3 regions of the Kitasatospora sp. CB02891 genome follow, and region 3 is predicted to be linked to each of the others. Evidence: riboswitches for the same ligand, from Rfam matches in the RefSeq annotation. Region 3 holds a riboswitch; each other region holds the start of a gene.
The links. A riboswitch is a leader RNA that binds a small molecule or an ion and turns the genes downstream of it on or off. The one in region 3 is predicted to bind cyclic di-AMP.
Positions count from the first base shown of each region.

Region 1: another riboswitch for cyclic di-AMP. It lies ahead of CG736_RS10920 (C40 family peptidase); the one in region 3 lies ahead of CG736_RS33570 (transglycosylase family protein).
Region 2: another riboswitch for cyclic di-AMP. It lies ahead of CG736_RS38605 (transglycosylase family protein); the one in region 3 lies ahead of CG736_RS33570 (transglycosylase family protein).

Region 1 is NZ_NNBO01000003.1:479,476-483,474, forward strand. Features, by position in the region: gene CG736_RS10910 (NYN domain-containing protein) at 1-105, shown strand, start outside; gene CG736_RS10915 (C40 family peptidase) at 299-1,333, shown strand; cyclic di-AMP (ydaO/yuaA leader) riboswitch at 1,696-1,851, shown strand; gene CG736_RS10920 (C40 family peptidase) at 1,862-2,929, shown strand; gene CG736_RS10925 (NlpC/P60 family protein) at 3,141-3,999, shown strand, end outside.
Region 2 is NZ_NNBO01000006.1:9,755-13,753, forward strand. Features, by position in the region: gene CG736_RS15160 (hypothetical protein) at 1-1,770, opposite strand, end outside; cyclic di-AMP (ydaO/yuaA leader) riboswitch at 2,248-2,419, shown strand; gene CG736_RS38605 (transglycosylase family protein) at 2,406-3,659, shown strand; gene CG736_RS15170 (hypothetical protein) at 3,784-3,984, shown strand.
Region 3 is NZ_NNBO01000022.1:92,057-96,055, forward strand. Features, by position in the region: gene CG736_RS33565 (diiron oxygenase) at 1-19, shown strand, start outside; gene CG736_RS33570 (transglycosylase family protein) at 161-1,375, opposite strand; cyclic di-AMP (ydaO/yuaA leader) riboswitch at 1,379-1,547, opposite strand; gene CG736_RS33575 (MFS transporter) at 2,110-3,363, shown strand; gene CG736_RS33580 (MFS transporter) at 3,461-3,999, shown strand, end outside.

The DNA of each region.
Region 1 (3,999 bases), on a different contig from region 3:
GTGGTGGTGGTCTCCGCCGACAAGGAGGTCGCGGACGGGGTGCGCAAGGCCGGCGCCCGCCCGGTGGCCTCGGTGCTGCTGCTGAACCGGCTGTCGCGCAGCTGATCGAGTTGACGGGCGGTCAGCGGCGTTGAAGCGTCCGGAGTGTGTCGGTGTCGTGAAAGGGGGCGGAGAAGCCGATTCGGGAGCCCCCCGGGAGTGGACGCGGGGGTAGGGACTTCACTAGGGTCTGGCGTCAAACCTATATTCCGGACTATCGCCTGATCGGGTGAGTCCAGCAGGAAGAAGGAGCACCGCCGTGGCCTCCCACCGCCGTCCCAAGCAGCCGAGTCGCGCCCGGGTGACCGTGCTGACCGCTGCCGCCGCGACCGCGGTCGCCCTGTCGGCCCAGGTGAGTGCGCACGCCGCGCCGGCCCAGCCGAACAAGGACGAGGTCAAGGCGCAGGTCGACAAGCTGCTGGAGGAGCAGGAGCAGGCCGCCGAGAAGTACAACGGCGCCAAGGAGAAGGCCGACCAGCTGCGCAAGCAGGCCGACCAGCTGCAGGACCAGGTGGCCCGCGGCCAGGAGCAGCTGACCGAGCTGGCCTCCGGGCTGGCGGCGGTGGCCGGCGACCAGTACCGGCACGCGGGCATCGACCCGTCGATGCAGCTGATGCTCTCCTCCGACCCGGACAAGTACCTGGACCAGGCGTCCTCCTTCGACCAGGCGGCCAGCACCCAGGCCGCCACGCTGAAGTCGCTGGAGGACCAGCAGCGCCGGCTGGACCAGCAGAAGCAGGAGGCGGCGACCGTCCTGGCCGAGCTGGACAGCTCCACCCAGGCGCTCAACGACGCCAAGAACGACGTGCAGAGCAAGCTCCAGGAGGCGCAGAAGCTGCTCAGCCAGCTCTCCGCCACCGACCGGGCCGCGATCCTGCGCGGCGGCGGCGCAGCCTCGCGCGGCGCCGACCGGGTCGACCTGGGCAGCCTGCCGAAGGCCGCCGGCTACGCCGGCGTCGCGGTGCAGCGGGCGCTCGACAAGCGCGGCTCGGCCTACGTGTGGGGCGCGACCGGCTCGAGCACCTTCGACTGCTCCGGCCTGATGGTGTGGGCGTACGCGCAGGCCGGCGTCTCGCTGCCGCGCACCTCGCAGTCGCAGGCCGGCGTGGGCACCAACGTGGGCAAGGACTGGCACAACGCGCAGCCCGGTGACCTGGTGGTCTACTACAACGACGCGCACCACGTGGGCATGTACGTCGGCAACGGCATGGTGGTGCACGCGCCGCGCACCGGCGACGTGGTGAAGCTGATGGCCGCGGACACCCTGCCGATCCTCACCATCCGCCGGGTCTGACGGTCCGACAATCCGGACATACGCCCCAGAGGGCGACAACTGACGCGCCGTGACACGCCCGGACGGGTCGAGATTCCACTGTGATCTCGAACACGTCCGGGCGTTGTGTTTTTCGATGGAACGAAGGGAAATGCTGCGCACTGTGCAACGAATCCCTTACGTTCGGTCATTTCCGTAATCGAAATTGACTCAGATTCAGATTTTTTTCGGACAAGGATTTGAACCGATCACGGATCGGTTACTAGGGTCTTGGTTCGACCGCCGCAGAGTCGATCGCCCAAGGGGGGCGACGGTGGGGGTCGCCGCCGAGTCCGTGACGCAGCGGGCGGATCGTCAGAACGAGGTCCGCCGACGGGGATACCCCTGCGGGGGTGCTGTCGAACGGAGCCGGGGAACCACGTTCCCCCGGGGTGAATCGGCGCCGGGCCGGCCGCGACAGCGGTCGGTGAAGCGCTGTAGGGCATCTCTTCCGGCCCGAACCCGTCAGCTCACCCGGTAGGCGGTGTGAGGAAGAAGGAGTCCGCCTTCGTGGCGTCCCATCGCCGTCCCAAGCCCGTCGGCCGTGCCCGGGTCTCGATTCTCACTGCCGCTGCCGCCACCGCCGTCGCGCTCTCCGCGCAGACCGGCGCGCACGCCGACCCGGCGCCCACCAAGGACCAGGTCAAGCAGCAGGTCGACCAGCTCAACGAGCAGGCCGAGGTGAAGACCGAGGCGCTCAACGCCTCCGTCGAGAAGCAGCAGAACCTGCAGAAGCAGGTCACCCAGTTGCAGGACCAGCTGGCCCGCCAGCAGGACCAGGTGACCACCGTTCAGGACAGCCTGGCCAACATCGCCGCCGAGCAGTACCGCAACGGCGGCATCTCGCAGACCATGCAGCTGATGCTCTCCAGCAGCCCGGACGCCTTCCTCGGGCAGGCCGGCACGCTCAACACGGTCGGCGCCACCCAGGCGGACCTGCTGAAGAGCTTCAAGGCCGAGCAGGCCAAGCTGGACGGGCAGCGCAAGGAGGCCGAGCAGAAGCTCGCCGAGCTGGACACCACCACGAAGGCCCTCCAGGCCGACAAGGAGGACGTCCAGGCCAAGCTGGCCAAGGCGCAGGACCTGCTCAACACGCTCACCCAGAAGGAGCGCGACGAGCTCGCCGCGGCCGAGGCCAAGGCCGCCGACGCCTCCCGCAGCCAGGCCGAGCGGGCCTCCCGCGACACCGCCCGGACCGGCCTCGCCGCCCCGGTGCAGGCCCCGGCCGGCTACGCGGGCGCCGCGATGAGCGCCGCGCTGTCCAAGCTGGGCAGCTGGTACTCCTACGGCGCGGCCGGCCCGAGCACCTTCGACTGCTCCGGTCTGATGCAGTGGGCGTACGCCCAAGCGGGTGTGTCGATCCCGCGCACCTCGCAGGCCCAGGCGGGCGCCGGCACCAACATCGGCACCAACATCGCCAACGCCCGACCGGGTGACCTGATCATCTACTACGGCGACCAGCACCACGTCGGCATGTACGTCGGCAACGGGCAGATCGTGCACGCCCCGCACACCGGCGCGCAGGTCCGCTACGAGTCCGCCACCGTGATGCCGATCACCAAGATCGTCCGGATCTGACGGCTCCTTCGAGCGCCCGGCCCGGCACCCCGCACAGGGGGTGCCGGGCCGCACTCGTTCCGGTGTCCGATTCGCGGTCGAATATTCGAGGTTGTCAGGGTTTGGACTGGATCCTTCCGACTCGCTAACCTCTGGCCCGGCCCCCCGTGCGGACGGCCGCCCGACCGGCGGGCGGCGGCGGAGGCCGGCCGCAGGAACGGAGTCGTCGCACGTGTCCGTGCACCGTCGCCCCCCACTGCCCGGTGTCCAGCGCCTCGCCCGCGCCCTGGCGCTCACCGCCGCCGCGACCGGCGTCCTCCACCTCGGCGTCGCCCCGGCCGGCGCCGCGCCGACCGACCCGCCCGACCGCGCCGACGTCAAGGCGCAGGTCGACCAGCTGTACGAGGAGGCCGAGCAGGCGAACGAGAAGTACAACGCGGCCCAGGAGCAGCAGCGGAGGCTGCAGCGCGAGGCCGGCGCCCTGCAGAGCCAGGTCGCGGCCGGGCAGGACGACCTCAACCGGCTGCGCGGCGACCTCGGGGCGGTGGTCGCCGCCCAGTACCGCACCCAGGGCCTCGACCCCACCCTGCGGCTGATGCTCGACCAGGACCCGGCGTCCTACCTGGCCGGCGCCCGCGCCCTCGGCCAGGCCACCGAGCGGCAGAACGAGACCCTGCGCGAGCTGCACGAACGGCAGCGCCGACTGGACCAGCGGCGCCAGGAGGCCACCGCCAAGCTCGACGAACTGGAACAGGCCCGGCAGCGCCTGGCCGCCGCCAAGGACGAGGTCCACAGCCGGCTCGCCCGGGCGCAGCGGCTGCTGGGCGGCCTCAGCGCCGCCGAGCGGGTCCGGCTGGCCGACGACGACGCCCGGGACGCCCAGGACCGCGCCACCCGCGGCACCGACCGGCTCGACCTCGGCGACCTGCCCCCCGCGTCCGACCGCGCCGCGGCCGCGCTGAACGCCGCCGTCTCGAAGATCGGCTCCCCGTACGTGTACGGATCCACCGGCCCGACCACGTTCGACTGCTCCGGTCTGATGTACTGGGCGTGGCGGCAGGCCGGAGTGACCCTGCCGCGGACCTCGCAGG
Region 2 (3,999 bases), on a different contig from region 3:
GTCGGGCTTGCCGTCGGCGGTGGCCCGGAACGCCACGCCGGCCTTGCGGTGGCCGGTGAGTCGGCTGCGGCTCAGAGTGACCTGCTCGCCGTCGAGTTGGTGTTTGAGGGTGGCCACGGCGTAGTCGGACTGCCCGGCCGCGTCGATCAGCAGCCCGTCGAACACGGTGCCCTTGTCGCGGCCGAGCGCGTGGACGGCGATCCCGCCGGCGGCGTTGCCGTACAGCACCGAGGCGCGGTAGCCGAAGTCGTTCAGGTAGGCGCCGTGCTCGATGCCCCAGCCGCCGTTGTGGTAGGCGGCGAACCCGGTGACGGTGTGCGGGTGTTCGGAGTTCTGCCAGACGAAGATGCCGTCCTCCAGGTTGTTGTGCGCCAGGCAGTTCTCGAACGTCCACACCCCCTCGCTGTTCTCCGGCCACTCGTACCCGGACGCACCGGTGGCGCCCTGCACGCCGACGGCCACGCAGTCCCGGGCCGTGGAACCGGTGCCCGCTCCGAGGCTGAAGCCGGTCAGCCGGTAGCCGCGCGGGTTGGGCTCGTACACGGTGCGGGAGGCGACGCACCCCAGGTAGGCGATGTCGTCGGACGGGATCTGCGGGGTGCGGGTGTCGGTGGGGCCGTCCCACCAGTACGCGTCCTCCCAGGTCTGGTGGGAGATGCAGCCGCGGAAGGTGATGCCGTGGCTGTTGTGCGGCACGAACGCGTGGCTGCCGGCGTCGCGGACCACGACGCCCTCGACCACGGTGCCGCGCGAGGTGTCCAGCAGCATGTGGAAGTGCAGCCCGTACCGGCCGAGCACCGGCTCGGTGACGGGCTGCCCGTTCCAGCTCTCCTTCCCGGCGGCGCGCGGTCCGACCCGGCGCAGCGCGGCGTGCCGGAGGTCGGCCGGACGGCTGGACGTCAGGTGGACGTGCGCCCGGCCCTGTTCGGTGCCTTCGACCCGGACGTTGCGGGTCAGGTTGAGCACCTCCGCGCCGAACACCGCACCGCCGCCGGCGCTCACCCGCGGGTGGGCGTGCTGGAGCGGCGCGGTGAGGGTGACGGTCCGGCCGTCGACCCGTTGGACCGTCACCAGGTCGTAGGAGGTGGAGAAGTCCGCGGCGTCGGGCGGGGCAGTCGGGGTGACGGCGAGTTCGTCGCCCGCCTGCCAGCCCTCGGGGTCCGCGGCCAGTCGCACCGTGGTGTCGCCGGCCTTCAACTCGGCGGCGGCGCGCACCCAGGCGGTGCGGGGTGCGCCGTCCAGCCGGAGGTAGCCGCTGCCGGTGACCCACAGGCCGGTGTCGGTGTCGACGACGGTCATGCCGCCGCCCTGGAAGCGGTGTTCGTCGATGTCGGGGAAGCGCAGGATGTGGGTGTGCGCCGGGTCGGGCGTGAGGGCCAGGACGCCACGGACTTCGACGTTGCCCCCGCTCTCCAGCGTCAGCGAGCGGTCCTTGGCGAACACCAGCGAGCCGCCGGCGTCGATCAGCAGCGAGCCGACCCGGGCGTCGGCGTCCAGCACCACCTTGTCGGTGATCCGCACGGCACTCCCCGGCCCGGGCGCCCTGCCGCCCCACCCCTTGGCGTCCGACCACTTCCGTCCGCTCTCGTCCAGCGCCGCCGGGGCCGCCGTCGGCGGCGGGCCCGCCGCCGTCACCGCCGCCCCGGCCAGCGACTGCCGCAGCGCCGCTCCCCCGCCGACCGCCGTCACCGTCCCGACGGCCAGCCAGGTCAGCATCCGCCGCCGCCCCAGCAGCGGCCGCCGGTGCCGCCCGTTCTCCCACTGCTCCACGATGGCCGCCTCCCGAACACCCGCAGGGACTCCGAATCGTCGGGGGCAGCATAGGCGGCGGGCCGGACGGATATCGGCGACTTCGGGGACGGTTAAGCATTCTGACGTATCGTCATTCGTCAGTTCGACAGAAATGTCAGCGGACGGAATTTCACCACCCGTTGCCGACAGTCGGACAGAACGGTTCAAACCACCCGGCCGAGGCGATCGCAAATGCCCCCAAGATGAACAATTGCTCACGAAGCGGCATACCATCCCAAATCGGACACAAGATCACCAATTCCCTGACGGCGCAGCAGTTCTCGGAGCGCGCAGCGGATTTCGCCGGGAATCCCTTGATCGTTTTTTCGGGAGCAGCGGCAGCCGTCACGGAAATTTGCTAATCGTCCTTAAATCCGCTTAATCTCCTGCCCACGTTCGTGGACACACGGACCCAGCTCACCCGGAACGCCGAGTCCTGCCGCCGGGTGTGCCGGCTCATGCGAAACGCACCGCGGCAGGGGCGGGGGAACCAGGTAAGTCGCCCTGGGGCGGTCCTGACGGACCGGTCCGGGGCTAGGGGTGAAGCCGGGCGCACCGAGAGGTGCGCGCGGCCGGGCAACTCCAGCCCGAATCCGACAGCTCACCTCGCAGGCGTGGGAGAGGAACGCATCTTCATGCTGCCCGTCAGCGCCAAGCGCGCCCGCCGTCTGATCGCCACCACCGGTGTCGTGGGCATCGGCCTCACCGTCCCCGGCCTCGCGGCCGGCACCGCCTCCGCCGCGTCGGTGGCCACCTGGGACAAGGTCGCCCAGTGCGAGTCCAGCGGCAACTGGTCCATCAACACCGGCAACGGCTTCTACGGCGGCCTCCAGTTCACCGCCTCCACCTGGGCCGCCTTCGGCGGCACCGCGTTCGCCCCGCGCGCCGACCTGGCCACCAAGGACCAGCAGATCGCCGTCGCCGAGAAGGTGCTGGCCTCGCAGGGCCCCGGCGCCTGGCCGGTGTGCTCGGTCCAGGCCGGTCTGACCAAGGGCGGCGGCGCCCCGCAGGTCGACACCTCCGCGGGCTCCACCGCCGCCAAGCCGTCGCAGGACACCGCGCCGAAGCCGGCCCAGCCGCAGGTCCAGCAGGCCCCGAAGCAGACCCAGCCCCAGCAGCAGCGCCAGCAGGCCCAGCCGCAGGCCCAGCAGGCTCCCCAGGCCTCCGGCAGCTACACCGTGGTGGCGGGCGACTGGCTGTCCGCCATCGCCCAGCGCCAGAACGTCGAGGGCGGCTGGGAGAAGCTGTACGAGCTGAACCGCTCCGTCCTGGCCGAGGGCCCGGACATGATCTACCCGGGTCAGCAGCTGGCGCTCGGCAACGTCGCCGTCGCCCAGGCCCCGGCCAAGCAGTCCGCGCCGGCCGGCAAGTCCTCGTCCAACGGCTCGAACCGGAAGACCGACGCCCCGGCGCCGAGCACCCCGGCCCCGGCCAAGCCGAGCACCCCCGCGAAGCCCGCCGCCACCACCACGACCACCGCCACCACCACCGCCGCCGTCAAGGCGACCGGGTCGAAGGCCGCGGCGATCGACTTCGCGCTGTCCAAGGTCGGCCAGCCGTACATCTACGGCGGCACCGGCAACGGCGGCTGGGACTGCTCGGGCCTGACCCAGGCGGCGTTCCGCCAGGCCGGCATCAGCCTGCCGCGCGTCGCCGCGGACCAGGCCGACTACTCGACCCGGGTCTCGCTGAACAGCCTGCAGCCGGGCGACCTGCTGTTCTGGTCGAACAACGGCGCCAACTCGGGCGTCTACCACGTGGCGATCTACATCGGCGACGGCAAGTACGTCGAGGCCGCCAACCCGAAGTCCGGTGTGCGGACCGAGACCATCGCCAACTGGGCGCCGGACTTCGCCGGTCGGGTCTGACACCCGGAAGCCCCCGCCGCACGCACCGCACGGTGAACGCCGCTGCCCTCGGAGACCCTGGTCGGCTCCGGGGGCAGCGGCCTGTTCTCGGCCGGAAGCGGTGCCGAGACCGGGGAGCGGTGCGATGGCGAAGGTGACGATCACGCTGGAGGCGGACCTCGCGCTGGAGGTGATGATGCGCCTCGGGGTGAGCAGCCCGCAGGACGCGGTGGAGCTGCTGGTGCGCGACTGCCTGTCCACCGGTCGGCGCACCCGGGCGCGGACCGGCGGCAGCCGGGACGGCGAGCGGTTCGCCGGCCCGGCGCCGTCCGTCGAGGAGGGCTGAGCGACCCGGCGGGCG
Region 3 (3,999 bases):
CGCCGGAGTGATCGCCTGAGCGGGAGTGGGTGGGCACCGGGGACGGGCGACGGCCTCGTCAGGGATTCCGTCGGGGGAGCACCGCGGCGGCCTGCACCGCGGTGGCCTGCACCGCGCCGGGCCGCCGCCCCGAAGTGACGGCGGCCCGGCCGGGCAGTCCTCAGCCCAGGTTCAGCACCTGGCCCGGCCGGATCAGGTCCGGGTTCTCGCCCAGCACCTGCTTGTTGGCGTTGTAGAGCTCGGTCCAGCCGCCGTCCAGCTCGTGGGTGCGGGCGATCTTCGCCAGCGTGTCACCCGGGCCGACGGTGTACGGCTGGGCGGCCGGGGTGCCGGCCGCCGGGGTGTCGGCGGCCGACGGGCTGCTGGTGGGCGGCGTGGACGTGCTCGGCTGCTGCGTGCCGACCGCCTGGCTCGGGTCGGTGTTCGGGGCGGTCGGCGAGGTGGTCGGTGCGGGCGACTGGTTGCCGCCGGTTCCGTTTCCGCCTCCGGTCTCGCCCTGGCCCTGGTCCTGCCCCTGGCCGTTGCCCGTGCCGTTGTTGCTGTTGCCGTTCTCCGTGCCGTTCCCGTTCCCGTGCTCGCTTCCGTTGCCGTTCTTGCCGTCGGAGGGCGTGGTGGGGTTCGGGCTCGGGGCGGTGCTCGGGTCGGTCGGCGGTGCCGGGACGACCGGGGTGGCCGGAGTGGTCGGGACCTGCGCGTCCGGAGTGGTGGTCGGGGACGGTGCAGCGGTCGGCGGCTGCGGGTGCGTCAGCTGCATGTAGCGCTCGTACAGGCTCTGGTGGCTGGTCCAGAACCAGCCGCCGTTCTTCTGGTACCAGTACACGTGGGACACCGGGTCGTAGCCGGGCAGGCCGGAGAAGATCGGGGCGGCGTTCGGGGCGGCGACGGTGCCGTCCGAGGCGGTGTTGGCGGCTGCCGCGCCGCGGGCACCGCGCAGCGCACCCGACTCGTCCGCCGAGTCGTTGGTGTCCACCACGCCGGGGGCGCTGGCCACGCGCAGGTCCGACGAGTCGGCGCACGAGGCCCACGGCTGCGGGCCCTCGGTGGCCAGGATGCGTTCGGCGACCGCGATCTGCTGGCTGCGGGTGGCGCCGTTGGGCAGCTGGGCGTACTGAGTGCCGCCGTAGTCGACCCAGCGCTGGGCGGTGATCTGGAGACCGCCGTACATGCCGTCGCCCGAGTCGAGACTCCAGTTGCCGCCGCTCTCGCAGTCGGCGACCCGGTCCCAGACCGCGCTGGGCGCGGCCTGTGCACCCGTCGCGGTGAGCAGTGGCAGTGCGATGCCGACACCGACGACGCCGGCCGCGGCGATGGCCCGCTCGGCGGCTTTCTCCGCCTGGCTCTGCTTGCGGTGACGCCCGGAACCCGTGAAGAGCATGCTCGATCCTCTCCGCACGCCTGCGAGGTGAGCTGTCGGGTTCGGACCCGGAGGGAGGCCCGGCCGCCGTCTGCCGGTCGGAGCCGGTTCGGGCGACTTCACCCCTAGCCGTGGGGGACGGCGACGTACCTGGTTCCCCCGTCCCCGCCCAGGGTTGTGGTGATCGACCCGGCAACGCGGCGGGCAGGGTTCGGCGTTGCCGCGTGCGGGGCCCGGCGGTGCGGGCCGGACCGAGCCTATTCACTCGAACGGAGCAATCACAAGCTCATCGCGCCGGCATCACGGGCGAGTCACGCCGGTCCGGCCGGGTTCGGACGCGGAGTGCCCGGGCGCGGGCGGGGAGGCGTGGCGGCCGTGCGTGGGCGACCGGTTGGCGGGAGTTCGGAGGCGGGGGAGCGGTCTGATCTGGTGGTCGGGGGATGGGTGGTCGGGGAGCGGTCTGATCGGGCGGTCAGGGGATGGGTGGTCGAGGGGTGGGTGATCGGGCGGTAGGGGGTGGGGTGATCGGATGCGAAAGTCTGACCGATCGGTGGGATTGGAGATCGGGTGGAGGGGAAGGCGGGCGTCCGGGCTCCGGTCGATGAATTTGGCTGAACGTCAACTTGCCTGAGAAACATGGCAGTTGAGGTGAACCAGGGCATTGCCGACCTTGCGGATAAATCATGCGACAGCCCGTTCGGGGGCTCCCTACCATCACGGTGATCGCTGTTCCCCGACCCGCTGTGGAGGTGCCCGTGGCTGCGCTGATTCCCGAAGTGCTCCGGGTGGAGCGCCAGTTCGCCCGTCTGTTCGTCGCCCAGTCGCTGTCCGTACTGGGGGACAGGGTGTCGTTCGTGGCGCTGCCGTTCGCGGTGCTGTCGATCGGCGGGTCAGCTGCCGATGTCGGCCTGGTGGCGGCGGCGGGCTTGCTGCCGATGCTGGTGTTCACGCTGGCCGGCGGCGTGTGGGCGGACCGGATACCGAGACAGCGGATCATGCTGGTCTCCGATCTGGTGCGGTGCGTGGTCCAGACGGCTGTTGCAGTGCTGTTGCTCACCGGGACGGCCCGGGTCGGGGTGCTGGCGGCGCTGATGGTGGTGTTCGGTGTGGCGGACGCTTTCTTCCTGCCCGCCTCCACGGGGCTGCTGCCGCTGCTGGTGCCCAGTGAACGGCTGGGCGAGGCCAATGCGCTGCGCGGGTTCGTCCACTCGGCGGGGCTGGTGGTCGGCCCGGTGCTGGCCGGCGCGCTGGTTGCCGTCGCGGGCCCCGGCGGCGCCCTGCTGGCGGACGCCGCGAGCTTCGCCGCCAGTGCCGCAGTGCTGGCGAGGCTCGGCGCGGTGGGCGGGAGGGCCGTCGCGGAGCGGGCCGAGCGACTCGGGTTCCTGGCCGAACTCCGGGTCGGCTGGCAGCAGGTGCGTCAGCGGTCCTGGGTGTGGTCGAGCATGCTCGTGATCGCGGTCTACCACGTGGTGGTGCTGCCCTCGGTGTTCGTGCTCGGTCCGGTGCTGGCGGATCGCGAGTGGGGCGGGGCCGGTGCCTGGGCCGCGGTGGTCACCGCCTTCGGCCTCGGTGCGATCGTCGGCGACGTGTGTGCCTACCGCCTCAAACCGGCCCGTCCGATGGCGGTGGCGGCCGTCGCGATGGTGGTTGCCTCCTGTCAGGCGCTGATCATCGGATCCGGCGCTCCGGTCGTGGTGATCGCTCTGCTGGAGGCGTGCACCGGAGTCGGCGTCTCCCTGTTCTTCGTGCTGTGGGAGACGTCACTCCAGGTGCACATACCCGAGCAGATGCTGTCCCGGGTCAGCTCCTACGACCACCTGACCGCGGAGGCGCTGATGCCGCTCGGCCTGGTGCTCGCAGGCCCGCTCTCCGACGGGATCGGCGTGCACCGGGCGCTGTTCGGCATGACCGCGCTGGCACTGCCGGCCGGCCTCGTCCTGCTCGCCCTGCCGGCGGTTCGGGGACTGCCTGCACGGCCGGCGACCATCCCTGCATCCACTAATCCATAAAAGATTGGAATATGATCGCCGATGTGCCCCCGCTCGATCGACGCCCGCGGAGCACCGCTCCACGCACCACGTCCCACGTACCACCCGGGAGTCCCCCATGTCCGTCCAGGCCCAGCCCCCACTGCCGCCCCCGGCAGCCACGCCGAGCGCCGCGGCGCGCACCACCCCGGGCGGCCGGCCCGGGGGCCGGCCGATCCGACTCGGGCTGCGCGCCAACCTCGCACAGTTCGGCCTGCTGGTGGCGGTCAACGCCCTGGTCGGCGGCATGCTCGGCCAGGAGCGGACGGTCCTGCCGCTGCTCGCGGATCAGGTCTTCCACCTGTCCGCCTACACGGGTGCGCTGACGTACATCCTGGCGTTCGGCGCGACCAAGGCGGTCACCAACTTCTTCGCCGGCACGCTCTCCGACCGGTACGGGCGCAGGCCGGTGCTGATCGCGGGCTGGCTGATCGCCCTGCCGATTCCGGCGATGCTGGCCTGGGGGCCGACCTGGGGGTGGATCGTCGCGGCGAACGTGCTGCTCGGCGTCAATCAGGGTCTCACCTGGTCCACCACCGTGATCATGAAGATCGACCTGGTCGGTCCGGCCCGGCGCGGCCTGGCGATGGGCCTCAATGAAGCGGCGGGCTACCTCGC